2 regions of the Priestia sp. BR_2 genome follow, and region 2 is predicted to be linked to the other one. Evidence: riboswitches for the same ligand, from Rfam matches in the RefSeq annotation. Region 2 holds a riboswitch; the other holds the start of a gene.
The links. Region 2 has a riboswitch for cobalamin ahead of RB298_RS16805 (ribonucleoside-diphosphate reductase subunit alpha). Riboswitches for the same ligand answer to the same signal wherever they lie in the genome.

Region 1 (11,403 bases), on a different contig from region 2:
AACCATCATTATGCCGGAACCGCGACCGATCTGGGCGGCATGATCGGACGTCTTGTCTACGACAGCGTCACGGAGAGCATCGCCGCCGAAAGAGAAGATCGGATATGACCGCCGTATGGGTCATATGGGCGGCGGTGGCGCTGGACCTGCTGATCGGAGATCCGAGATGGCTGCCGCATCCCGTCATCGGCATGGGGAAGGCGATCCGCCGGGTCGAAGGATGGATTCGCCAGCGGACGACTTCCGCTCAGGGACTGAAGCGGGCGGGGATATTGCTGCCGGTGATCGTGGTCGGCGGCTCCTTCGTGCTGGCATGGCTGCTGCTGGAGCTGTGCCAAGCGATTCATCCTTGGCTTGCCTGGGGTGCGGAGATCGTTCTCATTGCGACTACGATTGCGATCAAGGGGCTGCGCGAGGCAGGATTGGAGGTCTACGGCCATCTTCGTTCCGGGAATATCGCCGAGGCCAGGCAAGCGCTCAGCATGGTGGTCGGGAGGGACACCGCTCATCTGGATGAGCCGGAAATTGTGCGGGGGACGGTGGAGACGGTTGCGGAAAATATCGTGGACGCGGTCATCGCTCCGCTGTTTTTTGCCCTGATCGGAGGGGCGCCGCTTGCGTTGGCCTACCGCGCCGTGAATACGCTGGATTCCATGGTCGGTTATAAAAACGAGAAGTACCTGCATTTAGGCTGGGCCTCCGCCCGGCTCGACGATCTCGCCAATTGGATACCGGCACGCCTGACCGCCGGGCTGTTGACCATCGCGGCGGCGATGTTCTCGCTGCAGTGGAAACAAGCGATCAAGATGGTTAAACGAGATGCGCGTAAGCATCCCAGTCCGAACAGCGGCTTCCCGGAATCGGCCGTTGCCGGTGCCCTGGGGATTCGCCTGGGAGGCGAAAATTCGTACCAAGGCGTGATCTCGTTCCGGGCTTACATGGGGGACCCCGACCGACCGCTCGAAGCGGAGGATATCCGGGTGACAAACCGTCTGCTTGTGGGCGTATCGGTTTTGTTTACGATGCTGGGTACCGCGGTGCTCGGACTTGCTGCCGCGGCAGGAGGAAGCCTATGGATATGAGGATCAGCCTGCATCTGGTGCGTCACGGCCGCACGTTGTGGAACGAGGAGCGCCGTTATCTCGGCCATGAGGATCAGGGAATTCTGGCTGAGGGAAAGGAACAGCTCCTCCCGCTGCGGGAGGAACTTCGCTGCAGGCATTTTGTCCGGATCTATTGCAGCGATCTCCTCCGCTGCCGGCAGACGCTCAATGTGATCTTATCGGATTCAAAAAGGGGTGCTGTTCCTGATGATGGCATATTGGGCCAGTTTATGACGGGCGTACGATATGACCCACGGCTGCGCGAACTGGATTTCGGGGATTGGGAAGGAAAGACCTACGAGGATTTGAAGACGGATTCCCTCTACCGGCGCTGGATCGATAACCCTGCGGAAGTTACGCCGCCCAGCGGGGAGAGCTGGGAAGCTTTCGGTTCCCGCGTCCAGGCCTTTTTGTCGGGATTGCATTTGGATGTGAAGGAATTATTGCATATGGAGGAAGCTCCGGATCCCCTTTCGCAGGCAGAGGCAGAGGCAGAGGCCAGGCGTGGTGATGATGGCCGAGGAACGCTCGCTGAAGGAGTTGACGTGCTTGTGGTCACCCACGGCGGCGTTATTCGGGAGATGGCAGCGGCTACCGTGCCGGATACGGAATTCTGGGCGACGTCGGTTATGCCGGGCGAGGTTCTCAAGCTGCAGCTGACATGGGACGGAGCGAGCTGGCGGGGCGTACGGTTAAGCGAATAAAACGAAAACGTATGATTTCGGTCGGAATAGGCGATAACGGGCTAAATCGGTGTCATGACGCAATCGAAACGCCCGAAACTTTCAGTTGTAAGGGGATGGTTTATCGCCTATAATCTTGTGCAGAGAAACCATGCTTGGCCTATCATCCATAAATTCATATGATTTGCGAGGGTCCCGGACAGAGGGCGTTATTGTTTTCTGCCGGGTTAATAGGGAAGCCGGTGCAAGTCCGGCACGGTCCCGCCACTGTGAAGCAGGGACTTTTCCATATGCCACTGAGCCTTAGCGCTTGGGAAGGCGGAGAAGTCGTTACAACCTGCAAGTCAGGAGACCTGCCCTCAGCGAATGAAAGACGGTCCTTCGAGGAGAGGATTACGTTTACCGGACGCATGGAGCCATGCGGACGGAAGTTTAAGGCGCCATCGTTGAACGGTTATCCCGGCGTCCTTATGATACAAACGTAATCCCTGAGTCCTTGTCATCGAGGAATCGGGGATTTTTGCTTCTTAGGGTATGAAGATTGAACGTTTCTTACCAGTTAAGGATCGGTCGAAGGAATTTAGACACGCCTGCGCCAGGTTCTCAATTATGTTTAGGGGGATTCCAAGAGATGAAAGCATTAAACAAAACATGGTCCGTACTTCTGGTAGCCATACTGATGGCCCTGGCCTTGATCGGCTGCGGCGGCGAAGAAGCCGCGCCGAAGGATGCGACGCCGCCGGCACAGCAGCAAGAGCAGAATAACGAAGCGCCGGCGGATTCGGCGGAAGAGCTTAAGACCACGTATCCGCTGACCGTCAAGGATTCAACGGGCGTTGAAATGACGTTTGAGAAAGCGCCGACCAAGATTGCGTCCCTGACTCCGTCCGAGACGGAAAAACTGTTTGCATTGGGACTGGATGAGGAGATCGTTGGCGTATCCGATAACGACGATTACCCCGAAGCGGCCAAATCCAAGCCTAAAATGGGCGGGTTCCAGGTGAATGAAGAGGCGATCATCGCAGCCGACGCCGATGTGGTATTCGCGGCTTCGATGAATGCCCAGAATGCCGAGAAATTGCGCGAGCTTGGCGTTACGCTGTTCGTCAACGATCCGAAAACCATCGATGCGGTGATGGAGAACATCGAGCTGATCGGTCAAATTACGGACCGTCAAGCCGAGGCGAAAGCGGTCGTCGATCAGATGAAGCAGGAATTGGCTGCCGTTACGGAAGCCGTGAAATCCGTGAAGGATGAAGACAAGAAGAAAGTGTACGTGGAGTTCTCTCCGGGATGGACCGTCGGCAAAGGCGAGTTCATGGATGAGATCATTACCGCAGCTGGCGGCGTCAATGCAGCCGGCGATGCGGAAGGCTGGTTCGAAATCAGCGAGGAGAACATCATCGCCGCGAACCCGGACGTTATTCTGTACACGGACGATGTGGTGGACGAAGCCACCAAGAAAACATTGGATCAGCTGATCAAGGAGCGCGGCGGCTGGGATCAGATCGAAGCCATCAAGAACGATCAGGTCATTTCCGTGGATGCCAATCTGCTCAGCCGTCCGGGCCCGCGCGTGACGCAAGGACTGATGGAAGTGGCGAAGGCCGTTTATCCGGAATTGATGAATCCATGAGTAAAAAACTTGCAGGATTCGGTGCGGCCGGCCTGATCCTTTTACTGCTGACCTTGGTTGTCAGTCTCGGAATCGGCTCCGTTCACCTGCCTGTGAGAGAGATTGGAGCGATGCTGCTGCACCGGCTGCCGGGAATCGGCGATTCCATCGTTCCAGGCTGGGAAGCTTCCTCCGAGCAAATCCTGATGAAGGTGAGATTGCCGCGGATCCTGCTCGGGATGCTTGTTGGAGCCTCCCTGGCGGTGGCCGGGGCCGCCTTTCAAGGCGTGCTTCGCAATCCGCTGGCGGATCCGTTTACGCTCGGTGTGTCCTCGGGTGCTGCGCTTGGCGCGGCATCCCTGATTTTTTTCGGAATGGAATATTCCTTTGCCGGAGGTTATACACTGCCGGTTGTAGCGTTTCTGACCGGAGCAGGCACCCTATGGGCCGTTTTGCTGCTGGCAAGGGATCAAGGAAAACTGCCGATCCATGGGCTCATCCTGTCCGGGGTGGTGATGCAGTCGTTTCTGGGCGCCGTCGTTTCGTTTCTGACGGTGATGTCCAAAGATACGGTGAACCAAATCCTGTACTGGACGATGGGAAGCCTGAGCATGCGCGGATGGTCGTATACGGCCATCCTTTTCCCGTATTTTGCTGCGGGTTTCGTATATCTATGGAGCAGGTCGCGGGCGCTTAACATTTTGTCGCTCGGGGAACGGCAGGCCGCTCATATGGGATTGAATGTCGATCGTCTGAAGACCAGCGTACTGATCGTCGCTACCCTGCTTGCCGCGGCAGCCGTATCGGTTTCCGGCGTGATCGGGTTCGTCGGGCTTGTAGTACCGCATATGATTCGGCTGATCACCGGCTCCGATTACCGCGTGATTGTTCCCCTGTCGGCGCTGGGCGGCGCGATTTTCATGGTTTGGTGCGATACGGCAGCACGCTCCGTCTTGGCGCCGACGGAAATCCCGCTCGGGGTGGTCACGGCATTCATAGGCGCTCCGTTCTTTGCTTATCTGCTGTACCGGAACAAAAAACGGCGCAGGGAGGGGTTATCATGATTACGGCCCAAGGGCTTGGCAAAGCCTATGGCAAGGCGTCGATTCTATCCGGGGTGGACCTTCACATTGCCGAAGGGGAATGGTGGGGGATCATCGGACCGAACGGCAGCGGCAAGTCCACCCTCATGCAGCTGTTATCCGGCGTGGAGAGTCCTACGGAAGGAAGCGTGACGCTTCTGGGCAAGGAGCTTGGACGCTATAACCGGAAGGCACTGGCCCGAATCGTGGCGGTGCTGCAGCAGGAGGGACTCGACCCTACCGATTTTACCGTCCGGGACGTGCTGGAGATGGGGCGATTCCCGTTCTTGAACTGGCTTGGCCGTGAGGATAAGGATGCGGCCCCGCTTATCGAGGCCGTTATTCGAAAGCTGGATCTGAACGGCCTGGAGGAGCGCCGGCTTACCGAGTTAAGCGGAGGACAGCGCCAGCGTGTCGCTTTGGGCAAGGTGATGGTCCAGGAGCCTTCGCTGCTGATGCTGGACGAACCGACGACCTATCTGGATATCCGCTATCAGCTTCAGTTCATGGATATGGTGGCGGAGTGGCGGAACTCGTCCGGCATAACGGTGATCAGCGTACTGCATGACCTCAATCTGGCGGCTCAATTCTGCGATAAACTGCTGGTTCTGGATCAGGGACGGATCGCAGGGGCGGGCAAGCCGGAGGACGTGCTGACGGCAGCTTATATCCGACGGATTTTCCGGGTGGAGCCCTCCATCGTGACCCATCCCGAGAATGGGGCTCCGCAGGTGCTGTTAACGGCGAACAGCACCTGGTCCTAAAGCGGTGTTGCCGCAGGTTCAGCCGCGTTGTAAGATTTAGGAGCAAGAGGAAGGAGGCCGTTTCATTGACGGATACACTCACAAGTCGTTTGAAGGGAATTACCGCTAACATTAAACCGCTGGATGCCGAAGCGCAGGCGGAAACCGCCGCCTATTTGGATACGTTGACGAAACCTCCGGGCAGTTTGGGCAAGCTGGAGTCGCTGGCGATCCAATTAGCGGGAATCACGGGGAAAATGAAGCCCTCGTTTACCAAAACATCCGTGGTTGTCATGGCTGGCGATCATGGGGTGTGTGATGAAGGAATCAGCGCATTTCCGGCCGAGGTGACGCCCCAAATGGTGATGAACTTCCTGAATGGAGGGGCGGCCGTTAACGTGCTGGCCCGTCAAGCGGGGGCAGACGTTCATTGCGTGGATATCGGCGTAGCGACCGAGCTGACCCATGAGAGGCTCCTGTCCCGGAACATTGGCAGAGGAACCGCCAATATGGCCAAAGGACCCGCAATGACAAGGGAAGAAGCGCTGCAATCCGTAGTGACCGGAGCTGAGGTGGCGGCAGAGCTGGTTAAACAAGGCACGCAGATGTTCGTAACCGGAGAGATGGGCATCGGGAACACGACGCCAAGCGCGGCTATTTTCTCGGTTCTGTCCGGCAAGCAGCCATCCGAGGTTGTGGGACGAGGAACCGGCGTGACGGATGAACGGCTGAACCATAAGATTCGGGTTGTGGAACGGGCGATACAAGTCAATGCGCCTCATGCCGCCGACCCGCTCGACGTGCTGGCCAAAGTCGGGGGCTTCGAAATCGGCGGATTGGCCGGATTGATTCTGGGGGCGGCTGCTCATGGATGTCCTGTCATCATTGACGGATTCATATCCAGTGCCGCGGCGTTGGTTGCCAAATCGATCTGCCCGGATGCCCTTCCTTATATGATTGCTTCCCATGTTTCGCATGAACAGGCGCATGTTCTTCTGCTGAAAGAGCTGGGACTCCAGCCGATGCTTCAAATGGACATGCGTCTTGGCGAGGGGACGGGCGGTGTGCTGTGCCTTCATCTGGTCGAGGCGGCGTGCAGGATCGTGAACGAGATGGCGACGTTTGAGAGCGCCGGCATCAGCGGAGGAGCCGTATGAGTCATCGTGGAAGCGTGTTGGTTACGGGCGGAGCGAGGAGCGGGAAGAGCTCGTTCGCGGAGAAGCTGTGCATGAAGCGCGCCGATTCCGGTACCTATATAGCGACTGCGCAAGCCTATGACGATGAGATGCGGGAACGGATCCGTATTCATCAAGACCGCAGGCAGGATACAGCCTATGGTTGGCAGACGGTGGAGGAGCCTGTCGCTCTGCCCGAATTGCTGGAAACGCTCGGCCAGTCTGCCTCGGACGCCCCTGCGGTGGTAGTGGATTGCCTGACGCTGTGGCTTACGAACGTGCTGCTGCAGGCCGAACCTGAAGGCACGACCGTCATGGAAGAGCGGCTGGGGCTTCAAATCGGCAGGCTGGCAAGAGCGGTTCAGGTATACCCGGGCATGGTTATATTGGTAACAAACGAAGTGGGTTCAGGGATTGTACCCGAATATCCGCTGGGCCGGATTTATCGCGACTGGGCAGGGATCATGAATCAACGACTGGCCCAGGTCTGTGACGAGGTATTTCTGGTGACCGCGGGAATTCCAATGGAAATCAAGAGCAGGGAGTATCGGATATGAGCAAGATGATCGAAGCGGCTGAGGCCGCTTTTCAATTTTTATCGAGGCTTCCCGTGCGGAGGGAAATTCCCTTTACACCCGAAGTTCAACAGCGGAGCGTCGTTTTTTATCCTTTCGTAGGGGCAGTCATAGGTGCTATCGTTGCCGTATTGGGACTGGGCTTAAGCTTTGTGCTGCCTTCCTTTCCTGCTGCCGTCATCCTGCTGGCTGCATGGGTAGCGTTAACCGGAGGGCTTCATCTCGATGGCTGGATGGACAGCGCGGATGCGCTGCTGAGCCATCGGTCGCGCGAACGAATGCTTGAAATTATGAAGGATAGCCGGGTAGGCGCGATGGGGGTCATGGCCTGCATGCTGCTGCTCCTTCTGAAAGCTTCCTTAATCATGTCCGTTTGGGATTTGTCTGAGGGGGTATGGAAGCAAGAAGCGTGGCTGCTGGTGCTCGCTCCGGTCTGGAGCCGCTGGTTTATGGTCCACGCCATGTATCGATGGCCGATGGCACGGGGAAGCGAGGGGCTGGCAGCTTTGTTTCACGGACTGTCCGTTAGAAGGAGGTCGCTGGCAGGCATAGTCGCGATCCTGTTAACGCTGGTCGTCATAGGCCTTCTCTGGTGCACGACAAGCACACTGGATCTTGCTTCGATCGGAATCGGAGGGATCCTCGTCATCCCGTTGGCAGCCTGGGCCGTTGGAAGTTTGACGGCCGAACGGATGAGCCGAAGACTCGGGGGATTGACGGGAGATACCTATGGGGCGTTGAATGAATGGATTGAAACGATTGTGTTAATTTTGGTAGTTCTCCTTTTGAAGTTTACATGATATGATAGTAGAGCAATGCAGTGGTATTCCGATCAACATAGTCGACATAATTCACGTCAACAGAAAAATAACGTTTTTGACAGGAATTTTCTCAAACGGGTAATGATATGTTTAGAGTGGGCTATGAAATGGATATGAATACATACTAGCGCACTTATGACATGAGGATGACGCAGTATATCCTTATTTATAGAATGGGAGGAATCATTAGGATGGAAACGCTTTGGGTTATCATCAATGTCCTTGTTCTGATTCTGCTGGTCGGTATTTTGTACTGGATGCAGAGAAAGCATTACTCGTTTACCAAACGCGTGTTTGCCGGACTTGGACTGGGTGTGTTGTTCGGAGTGGCACTGCAGCTCATCTACACTTCGACCTCCGATGTGGTGGTGAAATCCACCGATTGGTTTAATCTGGTTGGCTACGGTTATGTCAGACTGCTGCAGATGATGGTCATTCCGCTGATCATGGTGTCGATCATATCGGCCATCATGAAGCTGAAGGGCGGAAAAAACCTGGGCAAAATGAGCGGAATGATCATTACGGTGCTGCTTCTGACGACGGCGGTAGCCGCAGCTGTCGGAATTACGACCGCGCTGGCTTTCGATTTGTCCGCCGTCAATATTCAGGGCGGCGCTGCCGAGGAGCAGCAGGGCGCGCTGCTGCAAGAACGGCTCGGGGATGTCGAGGGCCGTACGCTGCCGCAGCAGATTCTGGATTTCATTCCGAGCAATCCGTTTGCCGACATGACGGGAGCACGAAGAACTTCGACGATTGCGGTCGTCATATTCTCGGCATTCATCGGGATCGCCGTTCTCGGGTTGGACCGTAAAAACAAGGAGCAGGCGGAGACCTTCCGCAACATGATCTCCGCCGTATACGGCGTGGTCATGCGTATCGTGACGCTGGTGCTTCGTCTGACGCCTTACGGGATTCTGGCGCTGATGGCCAAAACGATCGCCACGACCGATCTTGCGGTGATCATGAATCTGATCGATTTCGTTCTGGCTTCATACGTGGCCTTGATCGCCATGTTCATTATCCATCTGGTGCTGCTGGCGATATTCGGGTTCAATCCGTTCAAGTACGTCAAGAAGGTATTCCCGACGCTGACCTTTGCCTTTACGTCGCGTTCCAGCGCGGCTACGATCCCGCTTAACGTGCAGACCCAGAACAAAAAGCTGGGCGTCTCGGAAGGCATCGCGAACCTTTCGGCATCGTTTGGCGCCACGATCGGGCAGAACGGCTGCGCGGGCATTTATCCTGCCATGCTGGCCGTCATGATTGCCCCGACGGCCGGCGTGGATCCGACGTCGTGGTCGTTCATCCTGACCTTGATCGTGGTCGTTATGATCAGTTCCTTCGGCGTGGCGGGTGTCGGAGGCGGAGCTACCTTCGCATCGCTCATCGTTCTCTCCACGATGAACCTGCCGGTTGCCTTGGCAGGCCTGTTGATTTCCGTCGAGCCGCTGATCGATATGGGACGGACGGCACTGAACGTGAATGACTCCATGACGGCCGGCGTGATTACCGGGAAAGTCATGAATGAAGTGGATAAAGACGTGTATAACGACGACAACATTGAACTGGATATGGTTCAGGCATAATGAACGCATCCAGGGGAGCCATCTTGCAGGGAGTGTTTCTGCCTTCAAGGTTGGCTCTTCTGCGTGAATAGAGAAAGCCCGAATACCGTAAGTGAAACGGTGATTCGGGCTTTTTTTCATGCTGAACATGATTTATCCGATGACGGTCAGTTCTTTCGGGAAGGAGGTCAGCACCTCGACGCCATCGCCGGTCACGATGACATCGTCCTCGATTCGAACGCCGCCGACGCCTTGCAGGTAAATGCCGGGCTCGATGGTGAAGACCGCCCCAGGCTGCAATATGTCCTGATTCAACCCGTGAACGGACGGATATTCGTGGACATCCATGCCAAGCCCGTGACCCAGGCGATGTACGAAGGCATGGCCGTAACCTGCGCCGTCAATCACATTGCGTGCCGCTTGGTCGATCGAGCCATAGGTCACGCCGGGTTTGACGGCCTGAATCCCGGCCAGATTCGCAGCAAGAACCGTCTCATAGATGTTAACGGCTTCCGGCTTCAGATCGCCTACCGCAAAGGTACGGGTAATATCCGACGCATAACCGCCGGCGTATACTCCCAAATCGAACATGAGCAGATCCCCTGCTTCGATTCGGCGCGCACCCGGAACGCCATGAGGCAGGGCGGTGTTGGGGCCGGATAATACCATCGTGGCGAAGGAGGGCGCGTCCGCGCCAAGCTTTTTCATCAAGTATTCCAGTTCCGCGACAAGCTCCAGCTCGCTGACGCCGATTTTTACCCGGGCCAGGCCTTGCGTCAGAACTTCTTCGACCAGCCTCACCGCATTCTTGATGATCTTCACTTCCTCGGCAGACTTTCGAATCCGAAGATCCCGCAGCGCAAGGCCGACATCTTCGATGCGGTCCGCGTTCACATGCTGCCGCAGCTGTTCATAGCGGGAGACGGTCAGCTGATCCTTCTCCAGCGCCAGCGTTCCGGCGGTGCCTTGAATCTGTTCCTTAAGCAAAAGGTAAGGGTTATCGGTATCCTGATGCGTGACAATGTTCTTCACGGTTGAAGCGGCCTCGGCCGCATTCGCGTCCAATGCCGGCACGATCAGCACCGGATCATTGGCGGAGGAGAGGAGCAGGCCGAGAAAGCGCTCATGGGGATCGCTCGCAAAGCCGGTCAAATAATAAACATGCTTGGGGTCTGTCACCAGGACATGATCCCAGCCCTGATCCTTCATGGATAACAGCAAACTTTGCAGTCGTTCGTTCATCCTGTTCATTCCTTTCTTTACTCAAAACGTTCATCATGCCGTTAATGTAAGGGTATCGCGTTCCATCGCGTAAGTAAAGTTTTCCACGTGAATGAATCGCGGCTTGAGAAAATAGAAGCGTTTTTCCGTTACCTCTTGTACAATAGAACTCGTAATAAAGACATCTATTCGGAGGTAGAACATCGTGACGCATCCATACCGTATCGATTATGCCGTCAAAGAGGATTTGCCGGCCATTGTGGACATTTACAATTCAACGATTTCAAGCAGAAAAGTAACGGCCGATCTGGAGCCGGTCACGGTGGAGAGCCGCATACGCTGGTTTGAAGAGCATAGCAACGATTTTCGCCCTCTTTGGGTCATGCGATCTGATGACGGGCTGGTTGCGTGGATGAGCTTTCAATCCTTCTATGGCCGTCCCGCCTATAACGGGACAGCTGAAATCAGTATCTACGTTAACGAGAAATATCGCGGCGTTGGTGCCGGCAGCCTATTGATCCAGAAGGCCATCGAGGAGTGCCCGCGTCTTCGCGTCAGCAATCTCGTCGGATTCGTATTCGGTCATAATGAACCAAGCCTCAAGCTGTTGAAGAAGTTCGGCTTCGACCAGTGGGGGCTTCTCCCAGCGGTTGCGGAGCTTGACGGAGTCAAGCGGGATCTGGTTATTGTAGGACGTGCGATCTAAGTACCGATACGCAAAGAATAAATTTTAGGTCCATAAGAGAAGTCATCGCAGCGAGAAGATGAAGATACGTGCAAACCCTTCATGGTATTCTGCATTCCAAACCTTAACCATTAT
Region 2 (11,403 bases):
GAGATTCCGGGTTTGCCGCGGTATGATCTCATTCTTCTCATCTGCGTCTTGGCGCAAATCGGGATGCTGGTCAGCAAGCTGGAGACATGGGATGAACTGAAGGTCATCTGCGTCTTTCACGTCATCGGATTGATGCTGGAGCTGTATAAAGTGCATATGGGCTCATGGTCTTACCCGGACGAGGGCTGGAGCAAAATCGGCGGCGTTCCGCTGTACAGCGGCTTTATGTATGCCAGCGTAGCCAGTTATATCTGCCAGGCTTGGCGGCGAATGAATTTGCGGATCACGGGCTGGCCGCTGCCTGTCCTGACCGTGCTGATCAGCGCGGCGATCTACGCCAATTTCTTTACCCATCACTACGTGTGGGATGCGCGCTGGCTCCTGACCGCATTATTGTTCGTGGTGTTCGGCAGAACCATGGTGTATTTCGACGTTGACGGAAAAACCTTGCGCATGCCGTTGGTGCTGTCGTTCCTGCTGATTGGTTTTTTTATCTGGATCGCTGAGAATATCTCCACGTTTCTCGGGGCCTGGACCTATCCGGGACAGGAACGGACATGGAGTCTGGTGCATATCGGAAAAATCAGCTCGTGGTTCCTGCTGGTGGTCATCAGCGTCATCATTGTGGCCCAGCTGAAGCATATCAAGCAGGGGAGAGGCCCGTCCAAAGGCAATCCGAAGGGAACGGTCATGTGAATGTAGCTCAGCGGATTTGATCCTTCATGCAGAATCATGTATCCTATGGGTAATCGAGACGATGGAATTAGCGAGCCATAAGGCAAGCTACTTGTTATGAACATAGATGGTTGAAATCTTGGCAGGGAGGAGTATTCACATGAAAAAAAGATCATTGGCGTCGTTGTCCAAAGGCATGGGATACTCCACCGCTGTTTTCTTTGATCGGTCCGATGACGGGAGAAGTCTGTCCAAAATCGGATATTCGGCGATCAAGGATCCTTCATGCTATTCACTAAAATGAGGGAGCAGTGGAATTAAAAACACCACAGGTCGCTGGCTTGTGGTTGCATAGATCGGCATGTACACCACAGGTGCGCTGTGGTGTTTTTGGCGTTTCTAATGATACGAGCAAAGGAGAGGTAGACCATGTTCATGCAAGGTAAACAAATCTATGTCAAGTCGGTAGAGGAATCGGATGCGGAAGCGCTATGGAAGCTCGAGGTGGATAACCGGGATTTTTTTCAACGGTTCACGGGCTTAAGGGACGACGAATTCTATACCCTTGAGGGACAACTCGAACGGATTCGCAAGGCCCGGGAATCCAGCAAGGCGGATCAGGCGTATCTCTATATGATTGGACTGCGGGATACCGAAACGATCATCGGGGAGATCATGCTGACGGAAGTGGTACGGGGGAATTTGCAGAGCTGCTGGATCGGTTATTTTCTGGACCGGGACCATAACGGTAAGGGGTACATGACCGAGGCCGTTCAAATGGTGGTGAGGTTTGCCTTTCAGGAATTGAAGTTTCACCGGATTGAAGCGGGCGTGATGCCGCACAACCTAGGCTCGATCCGAGTGCTCCTGAAGGCCGGCTTCCATAAAGAAGGCATCGCCAGGAAAAACGTGAAGATTAACGGGAAGTGGGAGGACCATCAGACACTGGCTATGTTGAATGAAGCCGATGAGGAGGCATCGTCCCCGATTCACCGGTACAATCCGTCCGTCATCGCCCCGCCGATCGGCCCGTATACCCATGTAACCAAGGTTGCGAGAGGGGCTGAGCTGTTGGTATTCTCCGGCCAGGTGGGGACCGACAGGGAGGGGAACCTGCCGGACGATAGGAAGGAGCAAGTAGAGAACACCTTGGCGAATATTCAGCGGGTATTGGCCTCGGAAGCCATGTCGGCGGATCATATCGTCAAAATCAACATTTGGGCGGTTCAGGAGATCGACTGGGATCATTTCCAACGGGTATGGGAGAAATTCCACGGGGGAATGGCGCCGTCCATGACGATGGCCTACGTGCCGGCGCTGGCGATGCCGTCCCTTCAGGTGGAGATCGAGGTATGGGCAGCGAAGGGGTAACGCTTAATGTAGAGGAGCGGATTGCAGCCGTCTTATATAAGGCATAAAAAAACCTCCGGGATCCCTGTTTAGGGGACCTCGGAGGTTTTGTGTATATGGAAGGAAACTTATAGATCGTAAACTTATAGATCGTCAAAGCCGTTGTCGTCGCCCACTTTGCCGTAGTTACGGGATTTGGCTTCGAAGAAGTCGGTTTTCGTTGCGTTGAGGGCTTCGTCGGAGAAAGGCTTGATCCATGGCATGCAGTTGACGTCCACGCCTTCGTAAGCTTTTTCCAGACCCATCATGGTGATGCGACGGTTCGCGATGTACTTGATGTAATCGCTCAACTCGTTCAGATCGATGCCGCGCACATTGCTGAGCGTGTAGTGGGCCCAGTTGGTTTCGAGCTCGACGGCACGGTCAATGGTGCGGTAGAGGTAGTCGATGTTCTCTTTGGTGTTCAGCTCAGGGAAATCCTTGAGCAGCTGCTTGAACACTTCGGCGAAGAAGTAGCAGTGCTGGTTCTCGTCACGCTGAATATAGGAGATCATCTGGCTGGTTGCCATCATCTTCTGGTCACGGGCCAGGTTGTAGAAGAAGGCAAACGTGCTGTAGAAGAAAATCCCTTCCAGGATCAGGTCGGCGACCATGGCTTCGAAGAAGGATTGCGGCGACGGATTGTCGCGGAAATTCTGGTAAATGTTCGAGATGAACTGGTTGCGCTCCAGAAGAACCGGATCATGCTTCCAGTATTCGAAGATTTCCTTCTGCTCCTGCTCCGATACGATGGAGGAAAGCACGTAGGAATAGGATTGGTTGTGAACCACCTCTTGCTGACCGATGATGGCCGAGATGGCTTCGAGCGACGAGTCGGTGAAGTAACGCTTCACGTCGCCGACAAACATCGTCTGCATGGAATCGAGCACAGCCAGCAGGGAGATGTTGATTTTGAAGGTGCGCTGCTCTTCAGGGTCCAGGCGCGGGAACTGCTGCGCATCCTTGGACATCGGGATTTCATCCGCGATCCAGTGGTTCAGCAGCAGAACCTTATACAATTTATACATATGAGGCATCCGAATGTCGTTCCAGTTCAGGATACCGGAGCATTCACCTTCAATGACGCGAGTGGAGCGGTTGGGTGCTTCGGTGTTAAATATCTTTTGCATTTGCATGCCGATTTTCTCTCCTTGTATTTCATAATAGGGCGGCGCATAGGCGAAGCCTGAGGGAAACCTCCCAGCATATTCATGGGACGGGTATCCATCTCCAGCCGCTGTTGTCCGCCCTTTGCCTGAATGTATTTTAAAGGTTGCAAAGGGCTCCCAAAGGCGGACGTAAACTCTTCCGATTGGATACCCTTACCCTTGTAGTCTTTTATTTAGAAAGCTATTCCCGCCTGCTATGAGAGACCCCCCGCATGCAGCCGCTCGATGTTTGTATTGAACCAAGCTTCCAGCGATTCCCGAAGGGAAAGCGCTCCTGGCAGATAGTAACTCAACAAATCGCATGAAGTAACTCAGAAGTCCCGCACCGCATGAGAAGCGATTCCCAAAGGGAGAGCGATCCACGCAGGCAGTAACTCAATAAATCGCGCGAAGTAACTCAAAGGTCCCCGCACCGCATGAGAAGCGATTCCCAAAGGGATAGCGGTCCACGCAGATAGTAACTCAACAAATCGCACGAAGCAGCTCATTCGTCTCCGCGCCGTATTCCAGCGTTCCCGCAGGGAGAAAGCGCTCCTAGCCACTAAAGCAATTTAAGAAGCGCCTCATTCACATCCAACCCACCTTGCGGGTGTCCAGAGGGCAGAGCCCTTGGGGCCCTCCCTTGGAAGGGAGGGGTTGGGTGGGTTCGAAAATCTAAACTCTTAGCTTGCGCACGACTCACACTCTTCAATCGTCAGCGCGCGGCTGCGTACATAGTACGTGGATTTGATGCCGGCTTTCCAGGCATGCAGATGCAGCTCCAGGAATTCCGAAGCCCGGATATCAGGGCGGACGTACAGGTTAAAGCTTTGCGCTTGGTCAACGTGACGCTGACGGGCGGCAGCCATTTTGATGGACCAATGCTGGTCGATCAAGAAAGCCGTTTTATAGTACCAGATCGTTTTCTCGGACAGATCCGGAGCAGGGTTCGCCACTTTATAAGTGGTTTTTTCTTCATAAGACAGAAGTTCGTACAATGGATCGATGCTCGCCGTGGAGCCCGCGATGATCGAGGTGGAGCCGTTCGGCGCGATGGCAAACAGCCATGCGTTACGAACGCCGTTCGCTTGCACTTCCTGCTGCAATTCACGCCACTGTTCGGTGGTCACGAACTTGCCTTCATGCTCGCCGTCGGTATAACCGCGGAACGTGAAGTACTCGCCGCTCTCCCAGTCGGAGCCTTTGAATTTCGGGTAGTGGCCTTTTTCCTTGGCCAACTCCATGCTGGATTTGACGAGCAGGTAGTTGATGTGTTCGTACAGATTGTCATTATAGGCAACGGCTTCGTCGGATTCCCAGCGGATGCCTTCCAGCGCCAGCAAGTGGTGCAGACCGAAGGTGCCGAGACCGACCGCGCGATATTGGCTGTTGGTGTATTGAGCTTGCAGAACTTCAATATTGTTAATGTCGATGACGTTATCCAGCATGCGAACCTGGATCGGAACGAGACGCTCCAGCACACCGGCAGGTACGGCACGGGCCAAGTGGATGGAGTTCAGGTTGCAGACAACGAAATCGCCAGGGATTTTGGAAATTACGATCCGGGTTTGGCCGTCTTTCGTAACCAGCTCCTCTTGCTCAACGACCGTCGGAGATTGGTTCTGCATGATCTCCGTGCACAGGTTGGAAGAGTAGATCATGCCATGAGCCGAGTTCGGGTTTGCACGGTTGACCGTGTCGCGGTAGAACATGTACGGCGTACCCGTTTCAAGCTGGGATTTCATGATGCGCTTCATAATGTCGATGGCTTGTACGGTAATGCGCGGCAGCAGCGGGTTCGCTACGGCTTCCGCGTATTTTTGGCGGAATTCGCCTTCGCCTTGAGTATGGTCATAGAAGTCCTCCAGACCTAGCGGACGGCCGTTCTCGTCTTTCCAGCCCATGATTTTCTTCACTTCATGCGGACAGAACAGGCTCCACTCTTCACGAGCTTCGACAGCCTCCATGAACAGGTCGGGCAGGCATACGCCATGGAACACGTCATGCGCTCTCATGCGCTCGTCGCCGTTGTTCAGCTTCAGATCCAGGAAGGACAGGATGTCTTTGTGGAACACGTCCAAGTACACCGCGATGGCGCCTTTACGGGTTCCCAATTGGTCCACGCTAACAGCGGTGTTGTTCAGCTGGCGAATCCAAGGGATAACGCCGGAGCTGGTGTTCTTGTGTCCGCGGATATCGGAGCCGCGTGCGCGGACTTTGCCGAGGTACACCCCGATGCCGCCGCCCATTTTGCTGAGACGGGCGATGTCCGTATTGGAATCGAAGATTCCTTCCAGGGAGTCGTCCACGGTATCGATGAAGCAGCTGGACAGCTGGCCGGCTACTTTTTTACCTGCATTGGACATGGTCGGCGTAGCCGCCGTCATGTACAGGTTACTCATGGCCCAGTAGGCTTCCTTGACAAGGTCAAGACGCTTGTCGGCAGGCTCGTTATGCATGAGGAACATCGCGATGACCATGTAGCGTTCTTGCGGAAGTTCCATGACGCGACCGTCAAAGTCGTTTGCCAGGTAACGCTCAGCCAGCGTCAACAGACCGATGTAGTCAAACAGCAGATCGCGGCTTGGATCGATGCATTCGCCGAGTTCTTCGATTTGTTCTTTGGTGTAGCTGGTCAGAAGGTCCTCGCGATAGATGCCTTTTTGCACAAGCTCCGTAATGAGCGGGTAGAAGGCACCGTATGGTTCTTCCGGGTATGCTTTGTATCGGCGGTTGGTAGCCGCTTTTTTATATAAAGAGGTCAGAAACGAACGCGCAGCTGCAAACTTCCAATTCGGCTCCTCTTTGGTTACAAGCTCAAGGGCGGACATCGTGAAGGCGCTGCTGATTTCTTCGCCGGTAACCTGCTCACCGCGCAATTTGGCATTGACGCCGCGAAGCAGACGCTCCTTATCGAGCATGTCCAATCCTTTCAGAGTCCGGTCGGCATAGACGGAGAGGCGAATTTCATCAAAGGCGAGCTGACGGTTGTTCGGTTTAACTACGAGCTGGGGCATGAATAAATTCCTCGCTTTCTTCGGGGGAAATATGAAAAAGGACATCAAAAAAACATTTTCTAAAACCCGCGGGCAGGCTTGAAAATGTCCGTGCGCTGTGATTCGGAAATGACGTTTGACATAAGCCCTTGAACGGGCATGATGTTATGTACAGACGCAAGTTTAACGAACACTTACCTAAAGCCCCGTAGGTTGGTGTCTGCTGCATATAGGCAGGTCTCTGACTCGGGCTTCTGCCTCACGACGGTGCCTCCCGAAAACCTTGATCCGATTCTTCGGCGGCTATGCCGTATGAGGATGGCTGAAAAATAATGATGAACAGCCTAAGAGCCCTTACAGTGGCGGGACCGTGATGGATTTACACCATGCTTCCCTATTAAGCCGGACTGCCTTATGGGTTGATCCGGCACCTATATACACTATATTTGGTTGTTGTTAATCTAATTTAACCCAATATATTGTGTTTGTAAACCATATTCTTAAAATTGAACGCAAAAAGAATTATAGCAAACGAGCGGTCATTGTGCCAGTTAAGAAACTGTCAAAAGGCGATAAGATTTCCTGGATTGTGACCAAATGCGACCTTTTCTGCGCAGATACCGCGTATATTCTCGTTTTGACAAAATAGGATATTACCGTATGGATGAGGCGGGAAGGATACACTATATCTTGTGTGAAGCTAAAACTGAAGGGCTTTGATATGGCGGACCGAAATTGGTATGATATCCGTATCCGGAATTGGAAAATGGAAGAGCATCGCATGATTGAGATATGACGAGGGAGGTTGTTCAGATGGCAATAGCAGAGGTAACGGTGATTCTGATCGGAACCGCAACCACGAGTTTAAGCGCTTATGTCGCCGAGATGCAGCGAATATTGAAACAGCAGGAAGGGATTTCCTATGAGCTGACATCGATGAGCACGATCATCGAGGGAGAGCTTAACATGATCTGGCGGGCGATTGAGGCTTTGCATGAAGCGCCTTTTCTGTCCGGGGCAAAGCGCGTATCGACTTCCGTTAAAATTGACGACCGCAGGGACCAGGTCTCCTCGAGCAAACAGAAGATTCAATCCGTGCAGGAGAAATTAGGCGGGTAATGCCGCCAAATTCGGTGGATATTCCCGTTAGAATAGGGCTTGCATTTTGCTGCCGAAGTATTATAATAATTTTTGTTGTTTCGTGAGGAATGTCATCGAACCACATGTGCTGGTGTAGCTCAGGGGTAGAGCAACGCACTCGTAATGCGTAGGTCGGGGGTTCAATTCCCTTCACCAGCATCTTCATAAAGTCAATAACGGCGCGGTTTTCCGTCATTCGGGAACCGGGCCGTTATTTGTACGTGTTGGCGAATGCGCAATATTATTCGTTCCCATCAAAATGATAAATTAGTTGCACAACGCCTGAGGAGAACGTTCTTGTATTCACCATTTTTAAATTCAACCTCTGTTTTATATCCACAAACAGCGGTTTTCCTTCTCCCAAAACGACAGGGTGAACGGATAATCGATATTCATCAACAAGTCCCAAATTGATAAAAGTCGTAATAAGACTTGCCCCTCCGTACAGCCAGATGTCTTTACCAGGCTTATTCTTTAATTTATTTACTTCTTCAAGAATGCGATCATTTATGAATATTGCTTTATGATCACTCCCCTTTTGCGTCCTGGAAAACACATACTTTTCTTTACTATGAACCAATTCCCAAAACTCTTTTTCAGAATCCGCATGTCCAATTTCCGGAGTGAATTGTCCCCATAAATCATAGCTTTTTCTTCCATACAAAATGGTATCGATTTGATTTAAAAAATGATTAAACCCCATTTCAGAGTCCATAATGCACCAATCAACTTCACCATGTTTTCCTTCAATAAAACCATCCAAAGTAACCGCTAAATCTAAAATTATTCTTCGTGCCATGATTTATTGCTCCTTTCGTTACGTTAATCTACCATCCAGTATAGACCTCAAATACGTCACCTTATGTCATAAAACGCTAACCTCGTTAAAATGATTTTATGTAAACGGAAGTCGTTCCCTCCTGGAGCGGTTTTTTTTATTTCTTCGAAGGAGCGTGATATGATATGAAATAAATTGATGGAATGGTTGGTACAGAAGGTGAATGCAACTTTTTCTTGAGGTGATATTTTGGGCGATAGACCATTTAAAGCTTTGAGATATATATTCACGTGGATAGCCTTTATTTTTGTTATATGCGTTTGGTTCAGTTCTCACAAAACGTTATATTTAGGGTTTGTAACGCTGTCTGTAAGTGCCGGATACCTAATGCACATTGTAGGAGTGAAAAGAGGGGAAAGTGAAGATAGCAAACTGTTCTTATCCATCATTTCGTGTTGTTTATGTTTTTTAGTCTCGTTATATATTTTTAGTATAACACTTTAGCCCGCCAGCATTAAGCTGACGGGCTTCAGTTTTCTAACGGCATATAAATTAGCAAAATCCTAAGAATAACAAATTCTAATCAGCAGACATGGCCTCTGCTTTTGTTTCGTGGACCGTGCCAAATGGATGCTCTGGAGGGGCATATATCACATATACTTTTAGCGGTACGCTGCCCATATTGGTTACATTGTGCCATTTTCCAGCAGGTATCATGATGGCATAGCCATCATAGGCCATTTGTTGAAAATCTAAATTATGTTTGCTATCGCCCATTTGAACAAGTCCTTGACCTTGTTCAATGCGTATGAATTGGTCGGTTGTGGGGTGGACCTCTAATCCAATGTCATCTCCAACAGGAATGCTCATTAGGGTCACTTGTAAGTGCTCCCCTGTCCATAAAGCGGTTCGGTACGTATTGTTCTGTTTCGCAGCTTGATCAATATTCAGTACAAGTGGTCCTCGCCCATAATCCGTTATTTGAATATCTTCATCATCACGATTCCAACGGGCATCATACCAACTGAAATAATGAGGATTCAAGTTATGAAGCCGGTTGTAATCGTTCCAGTATTGATATCTCGGATCAAACACTTGATAAGGGTAACATGGATCGCGGTACATGTTCATTCTCCTTTTATCGTTTCATCATTTTCCGATTATCCTATGCTGCTGCCTAATTAAACGATTCGAAAATGGGCTAGGGCCTATAACTTAAGACAAGCGGTAAGCTAAGACATGGATATCGTCTTGGACTGCCCCTTTCAGATTAAACCTCTTATAATGGCGCTATCAATCATAGGTGATAGTATTAGACCTAATATGATATAAATAAAAAGTTTGGTACGAAATTGAACGCAAAGAGAACAATCAACGTTAGGAACCCTTTCAGAGATGGGTGTGCATATTCTCCATATGGCTGATAGCAGCGCGGCCCCCCAAAAGCGGTATTTGGCAGTGCCGTGCTGGTCCCGTGATATAATTCGGATAAAAAAGTGGAGCGTGGACAGATGCTTAGACTGGAGAGTGTAGAGAAGAATCAAATAGGCGTTTATGCAGCAGCCTTGATATTAGGTGCAGTAATGGGCTTATTAAGTCCCGCCATAGGCATGTTTGTTGAGCCTGCCATATCATTCATGATTGCCATTCTTCTTTTCAGCATGTTTTGTCAAATTCCATTCCTTAAGCTGAGGGAGGCTTTATCCAACGGGCGTTTTATAGGAGCTTTATTGCTTGTGAATTTTGTTCTGACACCGGTTCTCGTCTTTATTCTAACCTTGGTATTTCCTCAACCGGCTCCCGTTTTACTTGGTGTTTGCCTTGTGCTTCTGACGCCATGCATTGATTATGTTATTGTTTTTACACAGTTAGGGAAAGGGAATGAGCGATTGATTCTTGCGTCCACACCGATCCTTTTTGTAGTACAAATGATTATGCTTCCGTTTTACTTGTGGCTTTCCCTTGGCTCGGTAGCAGCAGAAATGGTCAGGGTGGGCCCATTTGTCGAGGCATTTATCTTCTTGATTATCGTCCCGTTGCTTCTTGCTTTGGCTGCACAGTTCTGGGCCAAGAAAAGTGCCAAGGGTTCAAAATCGTTGCAATTAACCGCATGGCTCCCAGTACCCTTTATGGCAATCGTTCTTTTTGTAGTCATTGCTTCACAAATCGGGAGGGTGTATGAAGATCTTAGCGTTATCATAGCGGTTATTCCCATTTATGTTCTATTCCATATCATGACGCCGTTTATTTCACGGGCGACTTCGGCGTTTTTTCGAATCGGACCCGAGGATGGGAGAGCGCTTATATTTAGTGCAGGGACACGGAATTCATTAGTCGTTCTTCCTTTAGCACTTACCCTGCCTGAGGAAATGGCTACGATTGCAGCAGCGGTAATCGTCACTCAAACCGTGATAGAGCTAATTGCCGAGCTTGTTTATATACGTATCGTGCCAAATTTGATTTACCTGGATTGAAAATAAGTTGTTACCGCCTGACTGGACAGGAAATATCGTCGCCGAGTGACATTTGGATCGCTGGCAGAGGCTGACGGGGGTATTTTTTGTCTATGAGCAGTACATGCGCCCTGACACTTCATGAAATTTTGAATACGTTATATCGTATCGTAAGCAAAGGAGGGAATCTCATGGGCGAAGTTGGATACGGTGGGTATAACTCTGTCGGAGCGATTCTTGTTCTCTTCATCTTGTTGGTTATCATTACTGCTTCTTTCTGGGTATAATTTCGTTTCTCTTCGCAACAAAAAGCCCTGCCGACTCATGTCGGCAGGGCTTTTTAAATTCTAAAGGGATGATCAGTAATGGGGCTCAAAATATAACCATCAGGATACCGAATACGAGTACGATTGATCCCAGAACCACCAGAAGAATCCCGCTGGATTTTATATAGCGAATGTAGTCGGAATCAGGCTCCGACCCATACTTTATGCTCCACATTTTATATAAGGACCCCCATGTGGGTTTGCGCATCCTCATGACACCACGAATGATAAGAGCTGTAGCGAACACGATAAGTACAAATCCAGACATATAACCCGTCTCCGATCGGTTAGAATAGAAGTAACACGGAAGAAATCACCGCCTAGCCAAACATGAAGGCAATCTCCGGGAAAGTTCCATTGTATGCATAATATCAGGGATTCCGGATGAAATGAAGCTTGGGCCTGGGGCACAAGAGGTCAGCTCAAAACCGTAACCGGGCCATTCGATATAGGCTCCAGCAAACACCGACCGTACCCCATTGGAGTATCTTATATATT

Region 1: linked by a shared signal. The riboswitch ahead of RB298_RS25325 (ABC transporter substrate-binding protein) and the one ahead of RB298_RS16805 (ribonucleoside-diphosphate reductase subunit alpha) in region 2 are both predicted to bind cobalamin.

Annotation. Positions count from the first base shown of each region.
Region 1 is NZ_JAVFHM010000294.1:331,848-343,250, forward strand. It holds gene RB298_RS25310 (adenosylcobinamide amidohydrolase) at 1-108, shown strand, start outside; gene cbiB (adenosylcobinamide-phosphate synthase CbiB) at 105-1,082, shown strand; gene RB298_RS25320 (histidine phosphatase family protein) at 1,073-1,807, shown strand; cobalamin riboswitch at 1,960-2,161, shown strand; gene RB298_RS25325 (ABC transporter substrate-binding protein) at 2,418-3,422, shown strand; gene RB298_RS25330 (FecCD family ABC transporter permease) at 3,419-4,465, shown strand; gene RB298_RS25335 (ABC transporter ATP-binding protein) at 4,462-5,247, shown strand; gene cobT (nicotinate-nucleotide--dimethylbenzimidazole phosphoribosyltransferase) at 5,313-6,383, shown strand; gene cobU (bifunctional adenosylcobinamide kinase/adenosylcobinamide-phosphate guanylyltransferase) at 6,380-6,958, shown strand; gene cobS (adenosylcobinamide-GDP ribazoletransferase) at 6,955-7,776, shown strand; gene RB298_RS25355 (L-cystine transporter) at 7,989-9,383, shown strand; gene RB298_RS25360 (M24 family metallopeptidase) at 9,516-10,604, opposite strand; gene RB298_RS25365 (GNAT family N-acetyltransferase) at 10,789-11,289, shown strand.
Region 2 is NZ_JAVFHM010000218.1:263,497-274,899, reverse strand. It holds gene RB298_RS16825 (DUF817 domain-containing protein) at 1-696, shown strand, start outside; gene RB298_RS16820 (hypothetical protein) at 836-979, shown strand; gene RB298_RS16815 (GNAT family N-acetyltransferase) at 1,105-2,046, shown strand; gene RB298_RS16810 (ribonucleotide-diphosphate reductase subunit beta) at 2,169-3,200, opposite strand; gene RB298_RS16805 (ribonucleoside-diphosphate reductase subunit alpha) at 3,896-6,229, opposite strand; cobalamin riboswitch at 6,424-6,658, opposite strand; gene RB298_RS16800 (MTH1187 family thiamine-binding protein) at 7,022-7,327, shown strand; tRNA gene RB298_RS16795 (tRNA-Thr) at 7,436-7,507, shown strand; gene RB298_RS16790 (dihydrofolate reductase family protein) at 7,590-8,147, opposite strand; gene RB298_RS16785 (cupin domain-containing protein) at 8,706-9,251, opposite strand; gene RB298_RS16780 (arsenic resistance protein) at 9,638-10,600, shown strand; gene RB298_RS16775 (hypothetical protein) at 10,771-10,866, shown strand.